Regions from separate parts of the Arthrobacter sp. SAFR-023 genome, predicted to be linked through region 1. Evidence: riboswitches for the same ligand, from Rfam matches in the RefSeq annotation. Region 1 holds a riboswitch; each other region holds the start of a gene.
What was found. Region 1 has a riboswitch for S-adenosylmethionine ahead of ACTHQX_RS15010 (DUF1737 domain-containing protein). Riboswitches for the same ligand answer to the same signal wherever they lie in the genome.
Positions count from the first base shown of each region.

Region 2: another riboswitch for S-adenosylmethionine. It lies ahead of ACTHQX_RS03070 (bifunctional o-acetylhomoserine/o-acetylserine sulfhydrylase); the one in region 1 lies ahead of ACTHQX_RS15010 (DUF1737 domain-containing protein).
Region 3: another riboswitch for S-adenosylmethionine. It lies ahead of ACTHQX_RS00985 (aminotransferase class V-fold PLP-dependent enzyme); the one in region 1 lies ahead of ACTHQX_RS15010 (DUF1737 domain-containing protein).

Region 1 covers NZ_JBQCMF010000013.1:113,978-119,614, forward strand. Annotated here, with positions in the region: gene ACTHQX_RS14995 (PLP-dependent cysteine synthase family protein) at 1-196, opposite strand, end outside; gene ACTHQX_RS15000 (aromatic amino acid ammonia-lyase) at 193-1,878, opposite strand; gene ACTHQX_RS15005 (NtaA/DmoA family FMN-dependent monooxygenase) at 1,919-3,214, opposite strand; SAM riboswitch class IV at 3,379-3,493, shown strand; gene ACTHQX_RS15010 (DUF1737 domain-containing protein) at 3,507-3,815, shown strand; gene ACTHQX_RS15015 (rhodanese-like domain-containing protein) at 3,812-4,231, shown strand; gene ACTHQX_RS15020 (O-succinylhomoserine sulfhydrylase) at 4,233-5,441, shown strand.
Region 2 covers NZ_JBQCMF010000002.1:180,109-185,745, forward strand. Annotated here, with positions in the region: gene ACTHQX_RS03070 (bifunctional o-acetylhomoserine/o-acetylserine sulfhydrylase) at 54-1,370, opposite strand; SAM riboswitch class IV at 1,411-1,528, opposite strand; gene ACTHQX_RS03075 (VOC family protein) at 1,657-2,295, shown strand; gene ACTHQX_RS03080 (CPBP family intramembrane glutamic endopeptidase) at 2,391-3,170, opposite strand; gene ACTHQX_RS03085 (histidine phosphatase family protein) at 3,258-3,938, shown strand; gene ACTHQX_RS03090 (DeoR/GlpR family DNA-binding transcription regulator) at 3,952-4,740, opposite strand; gene hutI (imidazolonepropionase) at 4,852-5,637, opposite strand, start outside.
Region 3 covers NZ_JBQCMF010000001.1:205,377-211,013, forward strand. Annotated here, with positions in the region: gene ACTHQX_RS00965 (DoxX family protein) at 1-165, shown strand, start outside; gene aroA (3-phosphoshikimate 1-carboxyvinyltransferase) at 172-1,608, shown strand; gene rsgA (ribosome small subunit-dependent GTPase A) at 1,592-2,707, shown strand; gene hisN (histidinol-phosphatase) at 2,774-3,586, shown strand; SAM riboswitch class IV at 3,768-3,881, shown strand; gene ACTHQX_RS00985 (aminotransferase class V-fold PLP-dependent enzyme) at 3,916-5,334, shown strand; gene ACTHQX_RS00990 (class I SAM-dependent methyltransferase) at 5,437-5,637, shown strand, end outside.

The DNA of each region.
Region 1 (5,637 bases):
GGTCCTTGATGGAACCGCCGGGGTTCTCCGATTCCAGCTTGACGAACACGGTGCTCCCCAGCCCGCGGCTCAGCACGTTCAGCGGCACCAGCGGGGTGTTCCCCACCCGGGCCAGCACAACGTCGGCGTCTGCGCCCGAATCCACGATCGGCGCCACATGCCTCGGCTGGCGGCCGCTTCCCGTCACGGTGGTCATGATTCTCCTCCCGCGGCATCCGGGCGGCCATCCGGAACACCGGCACCGGGGCCCACGTCATCCGGAGCGTCCGGATCCGGTGTCCCAAGTTCCGGCAGTCCGGCCAGCAAATCCCCCAGCGCCGTACGCGCACTGTCAACCAGTACCGCCGCCGGCAGTTGACCGGCCAGCAGTTCCGACAGCCGCGCCACGACGGCGCCGGTTCCTGCCCCGAGCTCCCGGATTTCCGCCTCCCGCAGGTCGGTGCCCTGCGCCTCCGCCAACAGGTAGGAGGCCGTCAACGCCTCGATGGTGAGGAGTTTGGCGGCAGCCTCCACCGAGCGCTGCAGCTGCTGGAGTGCCAGCGGGGCCAGCGTGGAGTGGTCTTCCACGTCCGCGGACAGGGTAGGGGCTCCGAGCGTGGCAGGTGCCGCGAGGAATTTCAGCTCCGCCAGCAGGCCAGCGGCCGAGTACCAGAGCAGTCCCGGCAGGTCCTCGGACGCGAGTGGCGTGCCGGCCCGGGCCGCCTCGAGGTTGAGCTGCCGGATCAGGCGCTGCGGCGGATAGAGCTTGGCGATCCGCCGCTCGCCGCTGATTCCAACGTGCGCCAACCCCAGCCGCAGCGCCTCGAAGGCCAGGGCGAGCTGCATTGGCTGGAAGTTTCCGCCGGACACCATGCGGCCCGAGGCCACGTCCGCGAGCGGGTTGTCGCCCCGGCCGTTGAGTTCCACCTCGAGCGCCTCGGCTAGCGCGGCCACCTGGGCCCGGAACGCACCGTGCGTCTGCGGCGCCGCGCGGAAGGACAGGGCGTCCTGGACCGACACCTGCCGCCGCGGGTCCTCCAGCCAGCCGCCGCGCACCAGGCGCCGGACATTGGCCGCCGAGACGCGCTGGCCGTCAACCGCCTTGGCCGACTGCACGGCCGGCGAAAAGGGGCTGAGATTCCCGCCGCCGTCGTACCTTGCGGTGGCCTCAAGCGAGAGCGCCAGCGCGGTGTCCGCCAAATCGGCGAGCCACCGGATGCGGCGGAGTTCCAGCACGCCGGCACCGATCGAATACGAGTTGGCGCTGACCAGTGCCAGGGCCTCGCCCGGCGCAAGGACCAGCGGGTCCAGCCCGGCAGCGGCGAGCGCCGCCGCGCCGTCCAGCAGGCCGCCGTCGGGAGCAAGCGCCTGCCCCTCGCCGATGGCGACGGCGGCAACCGCCGCCAGCTGGGTGAGGTCGGACGAGCCGACGGACCCGTCGCGCGGAACGGCCGGCACCACGCCCCTGTTGAGCAGTTCGGCATAAAAGCGGGCAGTTTCCGGGCGCACCCCCGAGCCACCCCGCGTGAATCCGATGAGCCTGGCCAGGATCAGGGCCCGGACATGATCCCGGTCCAGCAGCGCGCCGACGCCGCTGTGATGGTAGCGCACCACCTGCAGCTGGAAGTCGAGAATGGATGCCTGCTCCACGGCAGTGTCGCGGCCGGAGCCGAGCAGCGTGTTCAGGCCGTAGACCCGGTGACCGGAATCGATGGCCGCCTGCACCACCTCGCGGGACAGGCCCACGAGATCGAGGGCGTCGGCGCTGAGGACCACCTCCACTGCGGAATCGGCCGCCGCGGCAGCCACGTCGTCGGCACGGAGGTGGGCCGTTCCGATAAGGAATGTGCCGCGCCGGACGCCGGACACCAGTCCGCCACGTCCCCCGCGCCCATCCATAGAACCCGGCCCCGCCACTGCACCAGCCCTGGCCATGGCGTTAGAAGTCCAGCAGGTTCCGGCGGAAGCCGCCATCGCCATAGCTTGTCCGCAACAGACCCCGACGGCGAAGCACCGGCGCCAGCCTGTCCAGCACGCCGTGAACGGTGGCCGGGTCCACGAAGCCGGAGAAGAGGAACCCGTCGCCGCCGACTGCAGCCCCGGTTTCCTCGAGGTGGTCGGCGATTTCCTCGGCGGTGCCGATGATGCTGTCGCCGGCGCCGCCGCTCCGTGCCTGCAGGATCTGCCGCAGCGTGGAACCCGGGGGCGCGGCCTTGGAGAAGTGCTCCAGGGTGCCCTGGTTGCTGTTGGTGCTGAGCTCGGGGAGGGGCGCGTCGAGGTCGAACTGCTTGAAGTCGATAACGGACAGGTAGGAGATCGAGTTGAGCTGGCTGTCGATGTCCCGCTGCGTGAGCTCCCGGCGCGCCGCCCGCAGCTCCTCCGCTTCAGCCTTGGAGCCGGTCACGGTGGGTTTGAGGACGAACAGCACCTTGACGTCGTCAGGATTACGGCCGGCCGCGGCTGCCTCGGCGCGGATGGAGTCCCGGTACGCCTTCATGCCGTCGGCGCCGCGGGCCAGGGCGATCGCAACATCGGCGTTCGCACCGGCGAAGGCCTTGCCCCGCGGTGATGCCCCGGCCTGAACGAGCACCGGCTCCTCCGGCAGCGGGGCCGTGTTTAGCGGTCCCCGGACCTTGAAAAACTCCCCCTCGTGGTGGATCGGCCGGACCTTGGTGTGGTCCGCAAAGATTCCCGCCCGGGTGTCCTCCCGGATGGCGTCCGGTTCCCAGCTGCGCCAGAGCTTGCGCACGACGTCCACGAACTCCTCGGCCTTCTCGTAGCGGAGGTCATGCTCGATCTGCTGGTCCAGTCCGTAGTTCTGCGCGGCAAGGTCGCTACCGGAGGTCACCACGTTCCAGCCCAGCTGCCCGTTGGAGAAGTGCTGCAGCGTGGCCAGCAGCCGGGCGGCCGTGAACGGCGGGTAGAAGGAGGCGCTGATGGTGGGCACAATGCCGAGGTGTTCCGTGGCGGAGAGCAGATACGGCACCAGGGCCAGCGGATCGTGCTTCGGCGCGAAGGACGCCTGAGCCAGCGAGACCTCCGCACTCCCGCCGTAAGTGTCCGGAACGGTGAGGGAGTCCTCGATGATGAACAGGTCCAGCCCCGCCCGCTCAAACTCGCGGACTGCATGCTGGTAGGGGGCGGGCTTCCTCCAGTCGTAGCCGATTCCGTAGCCGGGCGTCCCCCAGCCCTGGACCCCGAAGCCATGGCCCACAAACCATCCAAAGTGCAGCATGGGAGTCACTGTATTCGGAGTCGAATCATTCACTGCGGCCTGGTTTCATCCGGCGTTACGGCGGTTCATCTCCCGTCATTATCCTCCCGTTGCGGTTTGATGCGTTACGGAAGATGACGGCGGCGGCGGTGCGCCCCGCCGTCGTCAGTGTTACGTTTTTGGGGAGTAATGAGTACCGGTATTAAGCCCTGACTGGCCGGTCGGCAACCCTCCTTCTCCGGCGGGGTGCCTCAGGTGAATACTCGGCATATCGACCACTTCGAGCTGCAAGCGTGAGAAAAGGAGATCCGTCGTGTCAGACGCCCCCGCCGTTGCAACACTGCCATCCCAGCAGGATAAACCCGAGGAGAAGCTGTCCTACCGCCTGATCACGGGGCCGGACGACCGAGCGTTCTGTGAGCGCATCTCGGCTGCCCTGGCTGAGGGCTACGTGCTGCACGGCAGCCCTGCCGCCACCTTCAACGGCACCGGCGTCATCGTGGCCCAGGCCCTCATCCTGCCAGCCGCCATCGCCAGTGCAGATGCCGCCGTCGCCACCGCCGTTGACCGGCTGGACTCTGACGAGGACCTCGCCGAAGAAGCCTACGAGGGCCACGCATGAGCTACGCCGGAGACCTCACCCCGCAGGACGCCTGGGCCAAGCTCGAAGAGGGCGCCATCCTGGTGGATGTGCGCACCGAGGGTGAATGGGCGCACATCGGCGTCCCGGAAACTGTATCCGCGAACAGCCAGCGCAACGATCCCCTGTTTATCCAATGGACTTTTCCCGGCGGCATTCCCAACTCCGACTTCGTCGAACAGCTGAAGCAGCAGGCGCCGGAGGACAAGAGCGTGGAGCTGCTTTTCCTGTGCCGCTCCGGCCAGCGCTCCATCGGCGCGGCAATCGCTGCCACCCAGGCGGGTTTCACCTCCTACAACGTGCTCGAAGGCTTCGAGGGCGAACCTGACCGCTACGGTGAGCGCACCGTGAACGGCTGGAAGAACCGCGGCCTGCCGACGAACCTGGGAAAGAACTAAATTGACCTTTAATCACGACGCCGCCGGCTGGAGCCCCGACACCCAGGCCGTGCGCGGCGGGCTTGACCGCACCAATTTCCAAGAGACCACCGAACCCGTTTTCCTCAACTCCGGGTTCGTCTACGAGTCCGCCGCAGCCGCGGAGCGCGCCTTCACCGGCGAGGACGAACGCTTCGTCTACTCGCGCTACGGCAACCCGTCCGTGGCCACCTTCCAGGAACGGCTCCGCCTGCTCGAAGGCACCGAGGCGTGCTTTGCGACGGCGTCCGGAATGTCCGCCGTGTTCACCGCCTTGGGCGCCCTGCTCGGGGCCGGGGACCGCGTGGTCGCCAGCCGTTCCCTGTTCGGCTCCTGCTTCGTGATCCTCAACGAAATCCTGCCGCGCTGGGGCGTGGAGACGGTCTTCGTGGACGGTCCGGACCTCGAGCAGTGGCGGGCTGCCCTCTCGGTGCCCACCGCAGCCGTCTTCTTCGAATCCCCGTCCAATCCCATGCAGGAAATCGTGGACATCGCGGCGGTCAGCGAACTCGCCCACGCCGCCGGCGCCAAGGTTGTGGCGGACAACGTCTTCGCCACCCCGCTGCTGCAGCGCTGCGGAGACCTCGGCGCGGACGTGGTGGTCTACTCCGGCACGAAGCACATCGACGGCCAGGGCCGGGTGATGGGCGGAGCCATCCTGGGCACCAAGGAATTCATCGACGGCCCGGTCAAGCAGCTCATGCGCCACACCGGCCCGGCCCTCTCCTCATTCAACGCCTGGGTCCTCACCAAGGGCCTGGAGACCATGGCGCTGCGCGTGAACCACTCGTCCGCCACGGCGCTGCGCCTGGCCGAATGGCTCGAGGCCCAGCCCGCCGTCAACTGGGTGAAGTACCCGCTGCTCAAGTCGCACCCGCAGTACGAACTGGCGGCCAAGCAGATGAAGGCCGGCGGCACCGTCCTCACGCTGGAGCTTGCGACGGCGGCCGGCCAGTCGGGCAAGGAGGCCGCCTTCGCGCTGCTGGACGCCCTGAAGATCATCGACATCTCCAACAACCTGGGCGACGCCAAGTCGCTGATCACCCACCCCGCCACCACGACGCACCGGGCCATGGGACCGGAAGGACGTGCCGCGATCGGGCTCAGCGATGGAGTGGTGCGGCTGTCCGTCGGCCTGGAGGACGCGGATGACCTTGTCGCGGACCTGGAGCAGGCACTCAAGCAGATCTGACCTCCTTAAATCCTGTTCTTCCGGGCCGGCTGTTTCTTACTTCCCATGGCCGGCTGTGAACCTCGGTTGCGCTGCACGTCCCTTCATTTCCGGCGTCCTTGAGAACGCGGGTGCGGCACGGTTTAGTGGGTGGACCAGCAGGGTTTACCCAGGGTTTACACAGATGGTCTTGTTAGGCTCCGTGTGCACTGGGCAG
Region 2 (5,637 bases), on a different contig from region 1:
TGTGTGACTCCCGGCCCCTCACGGGCCGGAAGCCACACCGGTAGCACGCGAAGTCAGGCGCCCTTTGCCGCGCGGAATCCGGCGTCGAGGTCGGCCAGGATGTCATCGATGTGCTCCAGGCCCACCGACAGCCGGACCAGGCCGGGGGCAACCCCCGCCACGGCCTGCTGCTCCGGCGTGAGCTGGCTGTGCGTGGTCGACGCCGGGTGGATGACGAGGGAGCGGACGTCACCAATGTTTGCCACATGGGAGTGCAGTTCCAGGGCATCCACGAAGCGCTTTCCGGCCTCGGCGCCGCCGGCCAGCGTAAAGGCCACCACCGCGCCGGTGCCCTTGGGCCCGTACTTCAGGCCGCGCTCGTACCAGGGGCTGGACGGCAGCCCGGCGTAGGCCACGGACTCCACGTCGTCCCGGGCTTCCAGCCAGCCGGCCACGGCTGCCGCGTTGGCCACGTGGCGCTCCACCCGAAGGCTCAGGGTTTCCAGGCTCTGCGCGATGAGGAAGGCATTGAACGGGGACACCGCGGAGCCCAGGTCGCGGAGCAGCTGGACGCGGGCCTTGAGGATGTAGGACAGGTTGGCTCCCAGGGCGCCGCCTGCGCCAAGGTCCCGGGCATAAACCAGCCCGTTGTAGGTGGGGTCCGGCGTATTGAAGCCGGGGAAACGCACCTGGTCCTTGCCGAAGTCGAAGTTGCCTGAATCCACGATGACGCCGGCAATGGCGGCACCGTGACCGCCGAGGTATTTGGTGGCCGAGTGCACCACGATGTCCGCACCCCACTCGAGCGGGCGGATGAGGTAGGGCGTGGACAGGGTGTTGTCCACGATCAGCGGCACGCCGGCCTCGTGCGCTGTCCGGGCAACGCCTTCGATGTCCAGCACGTCCTGCCGGGGGTTCGACACCACCTCGGCAAAGAAGAGCTTGGTGTTCGGCCGCACGGCGTCGCGCCACTGCTCCAGGTTGTCCGGGTCTGCCACGAAGGTGACGGAGACTCCGAACTTCTTCAGGGTGTGTGCCAGCAGGTTGTAGGTGCCGCCGTAGAGGCTGGGGCTGGCAACAATGTGGTCACCGGCCTCGGCGATGTTAAGGATGGCGTACGTTTCGGCGGCCTGGCCGGAGCTCAGGAGCAGTGCCGCAAGCCCTCCTTCCAGACTGGCGATGCGCTGTTCAACGGCATCCTGGGTAGGGTTGCCGATCCGGGTGTAGATAGGTGCGATCTCGGCCAGCGCAAAGCGGTCCGCTGCACTTTCGGCGCTGGGGAAGACGAACGACGTCGTCTGGTAGATCGGCAGTGCCCGGGCGCCGGTGGCGCCGTCCGGCGCCTGGCCGGCATGGATCTGGCGGGTTTCGAATGACCATGCGTTGGACATGAGGCTCCTCAGCTGTTGGGCGTGTGCTGGTCCCGGCACAGGCCCGCGCTTGCCACACGGCGGGCGCCACGCAGCCAGGTCTTCACCCGGGGCACCCCGCCGCGGTTGGAGGGTTGCCGGCCAGCGAGCCGGGGCTCTCTTCGCTGGCACTCATGACCTGCGATCAGTGTAGGAATGGGACTGTTACGCGCACAGCTTTGTGAAGAACTTCGTCAAAGTATGGACTTTTCGCGAGGTTAGGTGGACCTAAGCTGAGAGCCACCTCACAAAGTGCCAAGATGAGGTCATGCGCATGGATCACGTCTCTTACGCCTGTGAACACGATGGCCTGGCGGCCACCACCGAACGTATCTCCTCTGCCCTCGGCGTCGAAGCCGTAAAGGGCGGGGTGCACCCCCGGTTTGGGACCCGGAACATGATCATTCCCCTGGCCGGCCACAAGTACCTCGAGGTTGTTGAGGTACTGGACCACCCGGCGTCGGACAAGGCACCGTTCGGCCAGGCCGTCCGGGCCCGGTCCGCGGCGGGCGGCGGCTGGATGGGCTGGTGCGTCGAAGTTGACGACCTCGCCCCATTCGAGGAACGCCTGGGCCGCTCCGCGGTCAACGGCAACCGCAAGTTCCCCGACGGCCGGGAGCTTGTCTGGAAGCAGATCGGCATCCTGGGCCTGATCGCGGACCCGCAGGTCCCCTACATGCTGAAGTGGGAGGGCGATGCGGAGCTGCACCCGTCCAACGCCTATGACAGCAATGTGAAGATGTCCAGCCTCACGATCGCGGGCTCTGCCGAGCGCGTGACCGAGTGGCTCGGCGAGCCCGTCGAAAGGCCGCTGGAGGATGTCGCCGTGAACTGGGTCGCCCCGCACGGAACGCCGGGCATTCTCTCGGTCACGTTCGAAACCGCAGCGGGCGCCGTCACCATCTGACGCACTCTCCGCCCTTCACTTCGGCCGCCATCAGCGGGTGCCAATGACGTCACCCGCCGATGGCGGCCGAATCACTTTTAAGGGCCGGGCGCTTCCTAGCCCAGGCCGACCGCTTTGCCGAACAGGCTGAACCCGACGAACGCGACGATGTCCAGCATGGCGTGCGCGATGACGAGCGGCATCACCCTCCGGGTCCTGGTGTAGATCCAGGCGAAGACCACGCCCATGATGGCGTTTCCAATGAATGGTCCGAACCCCTGGTACAGGTGGTAGCTGCCGCGGAGCATTGCGGACACAAAGATCGCCAGCGGCACGGACCAGCCGAACTTGCCGAACCGGTCCAGCAGGTAGCCCACCACAATGACCTCCTCCACGACCGCGTGGCGCAGTGCGGACAGTATCAGCACGGGCACCGTCCACCAGTAGGCGTCCAGACCGCTGGGGATGATCGCCGTCGTAACGCCCAGGGCCCGCCCCGCGGCGTAAAGGCCCAGCGACGGGATCCCGATCAGGGCGGCCAGCCCCAGCCCCTGCAGCAGGTCCCTGCCCGGCCGGGCAAAGTTGAATCCCAGCTTCCGGAACGCCGAGCCGGCGTCGTGCCCGCCTCCGGCCTTCGCTTGGCGCTGGTCTGTCAAAAAGTAGATCACCAGCAGGACCGGCACCAGGGCGAAGATGATGTCCAGCAGCTGGTAGGTGAGGTCGAAGTACTCGCGCGTGCTTTGCGACCTGTTCAGCGTGGACGTCCCCTGCGCCAGCGGTGCCCGGGTCATTTTGTCCAGCAGCTGCACCACGGAGTAGACGGCGGACTGGCCGAGCGACAGCCCAAGGACGATCCAGACTTCGAACCGCAGCCGACGGCGGGAGGGAACCAACATGTTCCTATCTTGCCTGCACCGGCTGGTACTTTCCTGTCAGCCAGTCGGTTCCTGTCCGGCCGCGGGCTGACCCTATGCTGGGGAACTATGAGCGCTCCCGGGAAAATCATCATGATCCGGCACGGCCAGTCGGCGGCCAACGCGGATACCTCCATTTACAACAGGGTGCCCGACTACCGGATTCCGCTGACAGAGCTTGGCCTGGAGCAGGCGAAAGCCGCCGGGGAACGCATCCGGCGCGAGCTGGACGGCCGGCAGGTGAGCGTCTACGTCTCACCGTACCTGCGCGCCTACCAGACCCTTGAGGCACTGGATCTGGGCCCGCTGACGGAGCGGGTGATCGAGGAACCGCGGCTGCGCGAACAGGACTGGGCCAACTTCCAGATTTCCGGCGACATCGAGGACCAGAAGGAACTCCGCAACGCCTATGGCCACTTCTTTTATCGCTTCCGGGAGGGCGAGTCCGGCTCCGACGTCTACGACCGGATCTCCTCGTTCATGGAGACCCTGTACCGGCACTGGTCCAAGCCCGACTACTCCCCGAACGCCCTGCTGGTCACGCACGGGCTGACCATGCGCCTGTTCTGCATGCGCTGGTTCCACTGGTCCGTGGAGTATTTCGAGTCGCTGAACAACCCCGAAAACGCCGAGGTCCGCATGCTGGTGCGCAACAGCCTGGGCAAGTACGAACTCGACACACCGTTCACACAGTGGGTGGACCGGAGGGTGGACGAAACCGTGCTGGACGCCCCGCCGGTGATTTTCTGAGCCGTCTTCTTTTCTAGGCGCCGGCCACGAGCACTTCGGTGCCGCGGGCTTCGAAGGCGGCCTTGTCGGCCGCGGAAATGCCGGAGTCGGTGATGAGCCGGGTGAAGTTGTAGCCGTCCATGGTGGCAAACGCCCGGCGGCCCACCTTCGAGGAGTCTGCGATCACGTAGGACTCGCTGGCGCGGCTGGCCAGCAGGGCGTTGACCGTAGCCTCGGCCTCGCCGGTGTTGGTGGGCCCCACCTCCGGGTCGACGCCGTTGACCCCGATGAAGGCGATGTCCAGCACCACCTTCTGCATGATGATGTCCGTGTACGGGCCCACGAGTTCATAGGACCGCGGATTGAGGATGCCGCCGGTCACCATCACCTTGATGTTGGGCCGGACGGCAAGCTGGGAGGCGATATTGATCGCATTGGTGACCACGGTCAGGGTGGGCTGGTTCGACGGCGAGTTAAGGTCCTCCCGGGTGGCCAGGATCTGCGCGAGGGCGGTGCTCGTGGTGCCGCCGCATAGGCCGATGACCATTCCCGGGCTGATGAGCGCCGAGGCGGCCAGGGCGATCTCCTGCTTGGCCACGGCGTGGTCGTCCCGGTTGTACCTGCCGGGAAGGTCGTAGGCGAGGGCGCCGGTGGTGGCGCCGCCGCGGGTCCGGGTCAGCAGCCGCCGCTTGGCCAGGCTGTCCAGGTCCCGCCGGGCGGTGGCCGGTGACACGCCGAGCCGGGTGACGATTTCCTCGACTTCCACCTGGCCGGCCTCGGCAAGGAGATCAAGGATGGCCGTCAGTCGGTCGGTGCGTGTCATGCAGGGCCTTTCAAGATCCAAAAACGCCACAAGGAAATGACGCTTTGTGATTGTATCAGACCCTGAGCGATCATCTTGCGTCACTCCCGGGGGGAATGGCACCGCCTGACACTACCGTGCCCGCACCCCTGCACGCCACACCGCGTGGGTCAGCGGCATGCCGGGGCGGTAGGCGAGGTGGGTGGCGGACGGGGCGTTAAGGACGTGCAGGTCCGCCCGGTGTCCGACGGCGAGTGAGCCCACGGCGCGTCCGCCGTCGACGTCGTTACCGGACTCGCGCTGCAGCGCCAAGGCGCCGCCGTACGTCGCCGCCCGGACGGCCTCATGGACACTCAGTCCCATCTGGAGGACGGCGGTGGTGACGCAGAACGCCATGGAGCTCGTGTAGGACGTGCCCGGGTTGCAGTTGGACGCGAGCGCCACGGGCACGCCGGCGTCCAGGAGCTGGCGGCCGGGAGCCAGCGGCTGGCGGGTGGAGAGGTCGCAGGCCGGCAGGCAGGTGGCCACCGTTCCCCGCCCGCCCGTTCCCGCGGCGGCATCCCAGCCCGACCAGCCGGCGGCGAGGTCTGCGATGTCCTGCTCCGAAAGATAGTTGACGTGGTCCACGCTTGCCGCGCCGAACTCCACCGCGAGGCCGACGCCGGCGCCGTAGCCCAGCTGGTTGCCGTGCACCCGCAGCCCCAGGCCGGCGTCGCGGCAGGCCTGCAGCACGGCACGTGACTGTTCCTCCGAGAAGGCGCCCCGTTCGCAGAACACGTCGGCCCAGCGGACGTAAGGGCGGACCGCATCCAGCATCGGGCCGCAGACGAGCTTGGTGTAGTCATCCGCATCCGCCCCGGCCGGCACCAGGTGGGCGCCCAAATAGGTGACCTCGTCCGCCACCGTCGAGGCGATCCG
Region 3 (5,637 bases), on a different contig from region 1:
GCCTGGCGCGCGGAGCACCTCGCCGCCGACGCACGCAAGACCGCGAGCCACCTTGCCGCGGACGCCCGCAAGACCACCGGCAAGAAGCTGCACAGCGCCGACAAGGCTGTCCGCAACGCCGACAAGGCAGTCCGCCGGGCTGTTGACCACGCGGTGGGGGCATAAGCAGGAATGACGGCTTCACCCATGGGCGCGTCCGCTGAGACCTCCGGCGCAGCTCCGCACTGGCCCGCGCCGTTTGCGGAGCAGCCGGTTGACGCCACCGTCCGCGTGCCGGGCTCAAAGTCGCTGACCAACAGGTACCTGGTGCTCGCCGCGCTGGCCGACGGGCCGTCCCGGCTCCGGGCGCCGCTGCACTCCCGCGACTCAGCGCTGATGATCGAAGCCCTGCGCCAGCTGGGCGCGGACATCCGGGAAGTGCCGGGCGACGGCGCCTTCGGCCCGGACCTGGAGGTGACGCCGATTCCGGCCAACTCCGGCGGTGCCGACGTCGCCATCGACTGCGGCCTGGCCGGAACCGTCATGAGGTTTGTTCCGCCGCTGGCGGCGCTCCGCAGCGGTTCCACCGTTTTCGACGGCGACCCCCACGCCCGGGCCCGGCCGATGGGGACCATCATCGAGGCACTGGCAGGCCTGGGCGTGGCCGTCAGCGGCGACGACGGCGGCATGCCCGCTTCGCTGCCGTTCCGCGTCGAAGGCACGGGGCAGGTCCGCGGCGGCCACCTCGTCATTGACGCCAGCGCGTCCTCGCAGTTCGTCTCCGCCCTGCTGCTGGTGGGGGCACGCTTCGCGGACGGCCTGCACCTTCAACACGCCGGCAGCACCGTACCCAGCCTGGACCATATCAACATGACCATTGCCGTGCTGCGCGGCGCGGGCGTGGTGGTGGATGACTCCACGCCGAACCACTGGATAGTCAGCCCCGGCCCCGTCCGTGCGTTCGACCAGCGCATCGAGCAGGACCTGTCCAACGCCGGCCCGTTCCTGGCCGCTGCCCTGGCGACGGGCGGCACTGTACGGATTCCGGACTGGCCGGAGCCCACCACACAGGTGGGCGACATGTGGCGCAGCATCCTCACCGACATGGGGGCAACGGTGAACCTGCAGGACGGCACCCTGACGGTCACCGGCGGCAGCGAAATCAAGGGGGCCGACTTCGCCGAAACCAGCGAGCTCGCCCCCACCGTCGCCGCACTGTGTGCACTGGCCTCCGGACCCTCCCGGCTGAGCGGCATCGCCCACCTCCGCGGACACGAGACGGACCGGCTCGCCGCGCTCGTCACCGAGATCAACCGCCTCGGCGGCGACGCCGAGGAAACAGAGGACGGACTCATCATCCGGCCCGCGGAGCTCCGCGCCGGCGTCGTGCACAGCTACGCCGACCACCGGATGGCCACCGCGGGGGCCATCCTCGGGCTGGCGGTCAGGGGTGTGGAAGTGCAGGACATCGCCACAACGTCCAAAACCATGCCGGACTTCCCCAAGCTCTGGGCGGAGATGCTCGGACAGCGTGGTGGCGCAGGCGGCAACAGCGCAGGCGCAGACACGGCAGGCGCAGCGACGGCAGGCGCCAACACCGCAGGGACCCCCGGTGGCACGCAGCACTGATTCCTGGGACGAATCCGACGTCCGGATCCGGCCGAACAAGAAGGGTTCCCGGCCCCGGACGAAGGACCGCCCCAGCCACGAGGACGCCGTGACCGGACGGATCATCACCGTTGACCGGGGGCGGTACACAGCTGTCGTAGGCGAGGATTCGGGCAACGAGCGGACGGTCATCGCCGCCCGCGCCCGGGAACTCCGCCGCTCCCCCGTGGTGGCCGGAGACTTCGTGTCCCTCGTGGGTGATGTGTCCGGTGAGCCGGACACGCTTGCCCGGCTCGTGAAAATCCAGGACCGCAAAACCCTGCTGCGCCGCAGCGCCGATGACACCGATCCCGTGGAGCGGGCTGTTGTTGCCAACGCGGACCAGCTGGTGGTGGTAGTCGCTGCGGCCAACCCGGAACCCCGCACCGGGTTCATTGACCGCGCCCTGGTGGCAGCCTACGACGCCGGGATCGAACCGCTGCTGCTGGTCACCAAGGCGGACGTCAAGGACCCCACCGGGCTGCTGGACAACTATCGCCACCTCGACTTTCCGGTCATTATCAGCCGCACCGCCGATTCCGAGGCCGGCGGCATCGACGCCCGGTCCGACGACGGCCTCTCCGCCCGGCTCGACGTTGCCGCCGTGTCCGAGCTCCGCGCCCACCTGGACGGCAAGGTGACCGTGATGCTGGGCCATTCCGGCGTCGGAAAATCCACCATGGTCAACGCCCTGACAGGCGCCGAACGTGCCACCGGCGGCGTCAACGCCGTGACGGGCCGCGGACGGCACACGTCGTCGTCGGCCCTTGCCCTCAAGCTCGCTGACGCCCCGGCGGGAAGCTGGATCATCGACACGCCGGGCATCCGCTCCTTCGGGCTGGCCCACGTCGACCCGGACCGCATCCTGCACTCCTTCCCCGACCTTGAGCCGGGCACCGAGGCCTGCGAACGCGGCTGCAAGCACGACGCCACCGCCGTCAACTGCGGCGTCGATGCATGGGTAGCGGCCGGGCATGCCGGCCCAACCGGAGCAGCCAGGCTCGCGTCCCTGCGCCGCCTGCTGGGCACCGACCCGCGCATGGAGGCTCAGGAAACCAAGGAACTCGGCAGCGTCGGCTAGCCTCCCGCGGCGCAGCCCGGCGGCTGCCTCCCCGCCCCGCCGGGCCTTTGAGGGTAGTTTGGAACCATGACCCAACCCGCTTCAACGTACAACGATGACCTGCGTCTGGCCCATGTGCTGGCCGATTCCGTGGACGACCAGACCATGAGCCGGTTCAAAGCGCTGGACCTCAAGATCGAGACGAAGCCAGATCTGACGCCGGTCACCGATGCGGACAAGGCCGCCGAGGAGTCCATCCGCGGCCAGCTGTCCCGTTCCCGTCCCCGTGACGCCGTCCTCGGTGAGGAGTTCGGAAGTTCCGGCCACGGTTCCCGCCGCTGGATCATCGACCCCATCGACGGCACCAAGAACTTTGTCCGCGGCGTGCCGGTGTGGGCCACGCTGATCGCCCTCGTCGACGAAGGCGAACCGGTCGTGGGCGTGGTCAGCGCCCCTGCGCTGGGCAAGCGCTGGTGGGCGGCAAAGGGCGCCGGCGCCTACTCGGGCCGTTCCCTCGCGGCCGCCACGAGGCTCAAGGTATCCAATGTGTCCAGCCTTGCCGACGCGTCACTGTCCTACTCCAGCCTCGGCGGCTGGAAAGACCGCGGAAACCTCGATGAGTTCCTCCAGCTCACTGAGGAAGTTTGGCGCACCCGGGCCTTTGGCGATTTCTGGTCCTACTGCATGGTGGCCGAAGGGGCCGTGGACATCGCCTGCGAACCTGAGCTGAACCTGTACGACATGGCGGCGCTGGTGCCGATCGTGACCGAGGCAGGCGGCCGTTTCACGTCCCTCGAAGGCACGGACGGCCCGTTCGGCGGCAATGCGCTGGCGACCAACTCGATCCTGCACTCGGAAGTCCTGAAGCGCCTGAACCCGCAGCTGGACGATTTGCTCTAGTTTTTGTCCTGCCGCGCCCTGCGCCTCTTGTGCTGAATATTACGACGGCGGCCGCCCCCTTCCGTGGGCGGCCGCCGTCGTTTATTCGGCCACAGGCCCGATATCCGGGCTACGTAATAATCCGCTTAACATTCCGGACCGGCTTTTTCATCGCCCGTCCGGATGTCCTAGTCTCGTAACAGGTCACGAGTGCCAGCGCTAAACCCCGGTTTGCTGGCCGGCAACCCTCCATTCGCGGTGGGGTGCCCCGGGTGACGACCAGGCCGATCCGGAACGGACCCGGCAAGCGCGGATCCCCGTCACACGGGGTCCTTTCTCAGTGAGGTCCCATGACGACTGCAACCATTTCTTCCACCGAGTCTTCTGCCGCGGACGCGGCCCTGCTGGACGGCCGGTTCGCCGCCGCAGGCCGTCCCCTGGCAGCCGTCACCGGCGCAGAAATACAGGCTCCGCTGATCCAGGGCGGACATGTCCGCTACGCCAACCTCGACTACGGCGCTTCCGCCCCTGCGCTGTCTGTGGTTTCTGCATACCTCAACGAGATCCTGCCGTACTACGCGAGCGTCCACCGCGGTGCAGGCTATGCCTCGCAGATCAGCACGTCCGTGTACGAGAACGCGCGGGACATCGTGCGGGAGTTTGTGGGCGGCCGCGCCGATGACGCCGTCATCTTCACCCGGAACACCACCGACTCCCTCAACCTGCTGGCCGGCTGCCTTCCCGTGCAGGACCACCACCACACCGGCGAGGTGCTGTACCTGGACATCGAGCACCACGCCAACCTGCTGCCGTGGCAGGGCGTGCCGCACCGCAGCGTCGTGGCCTCGGAGACGCTGGAAGCCACCATCGGCAGCCTGCGCGCCGAACTGGAGCACGGCGATGTCAGCCTCCTCGCCGTGACCGGCGCCTCCAACGTCACCGGCGAAATCCTTCCCATCCGGCGCCTCGCTGCCCTTGCCCATGAATACGGCGCCCGGATCGTGGTGGACGCCGCGCAGCTCGCGCCGCACCGCCGCGTCAACATCGCCGCGGACGACGTCGACTACCTCGCCTTCTCCGGCCACAAGCTCTACGCCCCCTTCGGGGCCGGCGTCCTGATCGGCCGCCCCGACTGGCTCGACGCCGGCACTCCCCACCTCGCCGGCGGCGGCGCCGTGAGCGAGGCCAGGCTCGACGGCGTCAGCTGGGCCACCGGCCCCGCCCGCCACGAGGGCGGCTCACCCAACGTGCTCGGCGCAGCCACCCTGGCCCGGGCAACCCAGGTCATCGCTGCCCTGGATCCGCAGGGCTGGCACGCCCATGAGGCGGCCATCCGGTCCTTCCTCGTCGAGGGGCTGGGCAAGATCGACGGTGTCACTGTCCACCAGATCTTCGCCGACAGCGACCCGGACGACGCCATCGGTGTTGTCAACTTCTCCGTGGAGGGCTACGACGCCGGCCTGGTGGCCGCCTACCTGTCGGCCGAACACGGCGTGGGCCTGCGCGATGGCCGCTTCTGCGCGCACCCGCTGCTGAAGCGCCTCGGCCTGCCGTCCGGATCCCTGCGCGCCAGCTTCGGCGTGGGCTCACGGCTCGAGGACGCCCAGCGACTGCTCGCCGGCATCGAGGAACTCCGCCGCTCCGGCCTCGGCTGGGACTACGTGGTGGACGCCGGACGCTGGGTCCCGGCGAACGACACCCGCACCTACCCGGAGTGGGCACCCAACACCCCCGGCACCGCGGGCGCCGCACCCTGCGCGCAGGACTAAGCGCCGCCCCGGACTAAGGCGCCGCCCCGGACTGCTACGGCAGCTGTCTCCGTACGGTAAATTCGAAAGGTAATTTTCGACGTCGGGCTAAGGAGACTGTGCGTGGCACGGGGCGGTCCCAAACTTCATCACGCACGCCGGCAGGAGCTCGGGCAGAGCTTCCAGGACGGCGGCGAGCACTACCACCGCGTCCGTCCCGGCTACCCTGCTGATTCCGCGGACTGGCTCATTCCGGCGGGGGCCCGCACGGCCGCAGACATCGGCGCCGGAACCGGCAAATTCACGGCACTGCTGGTGGAACGC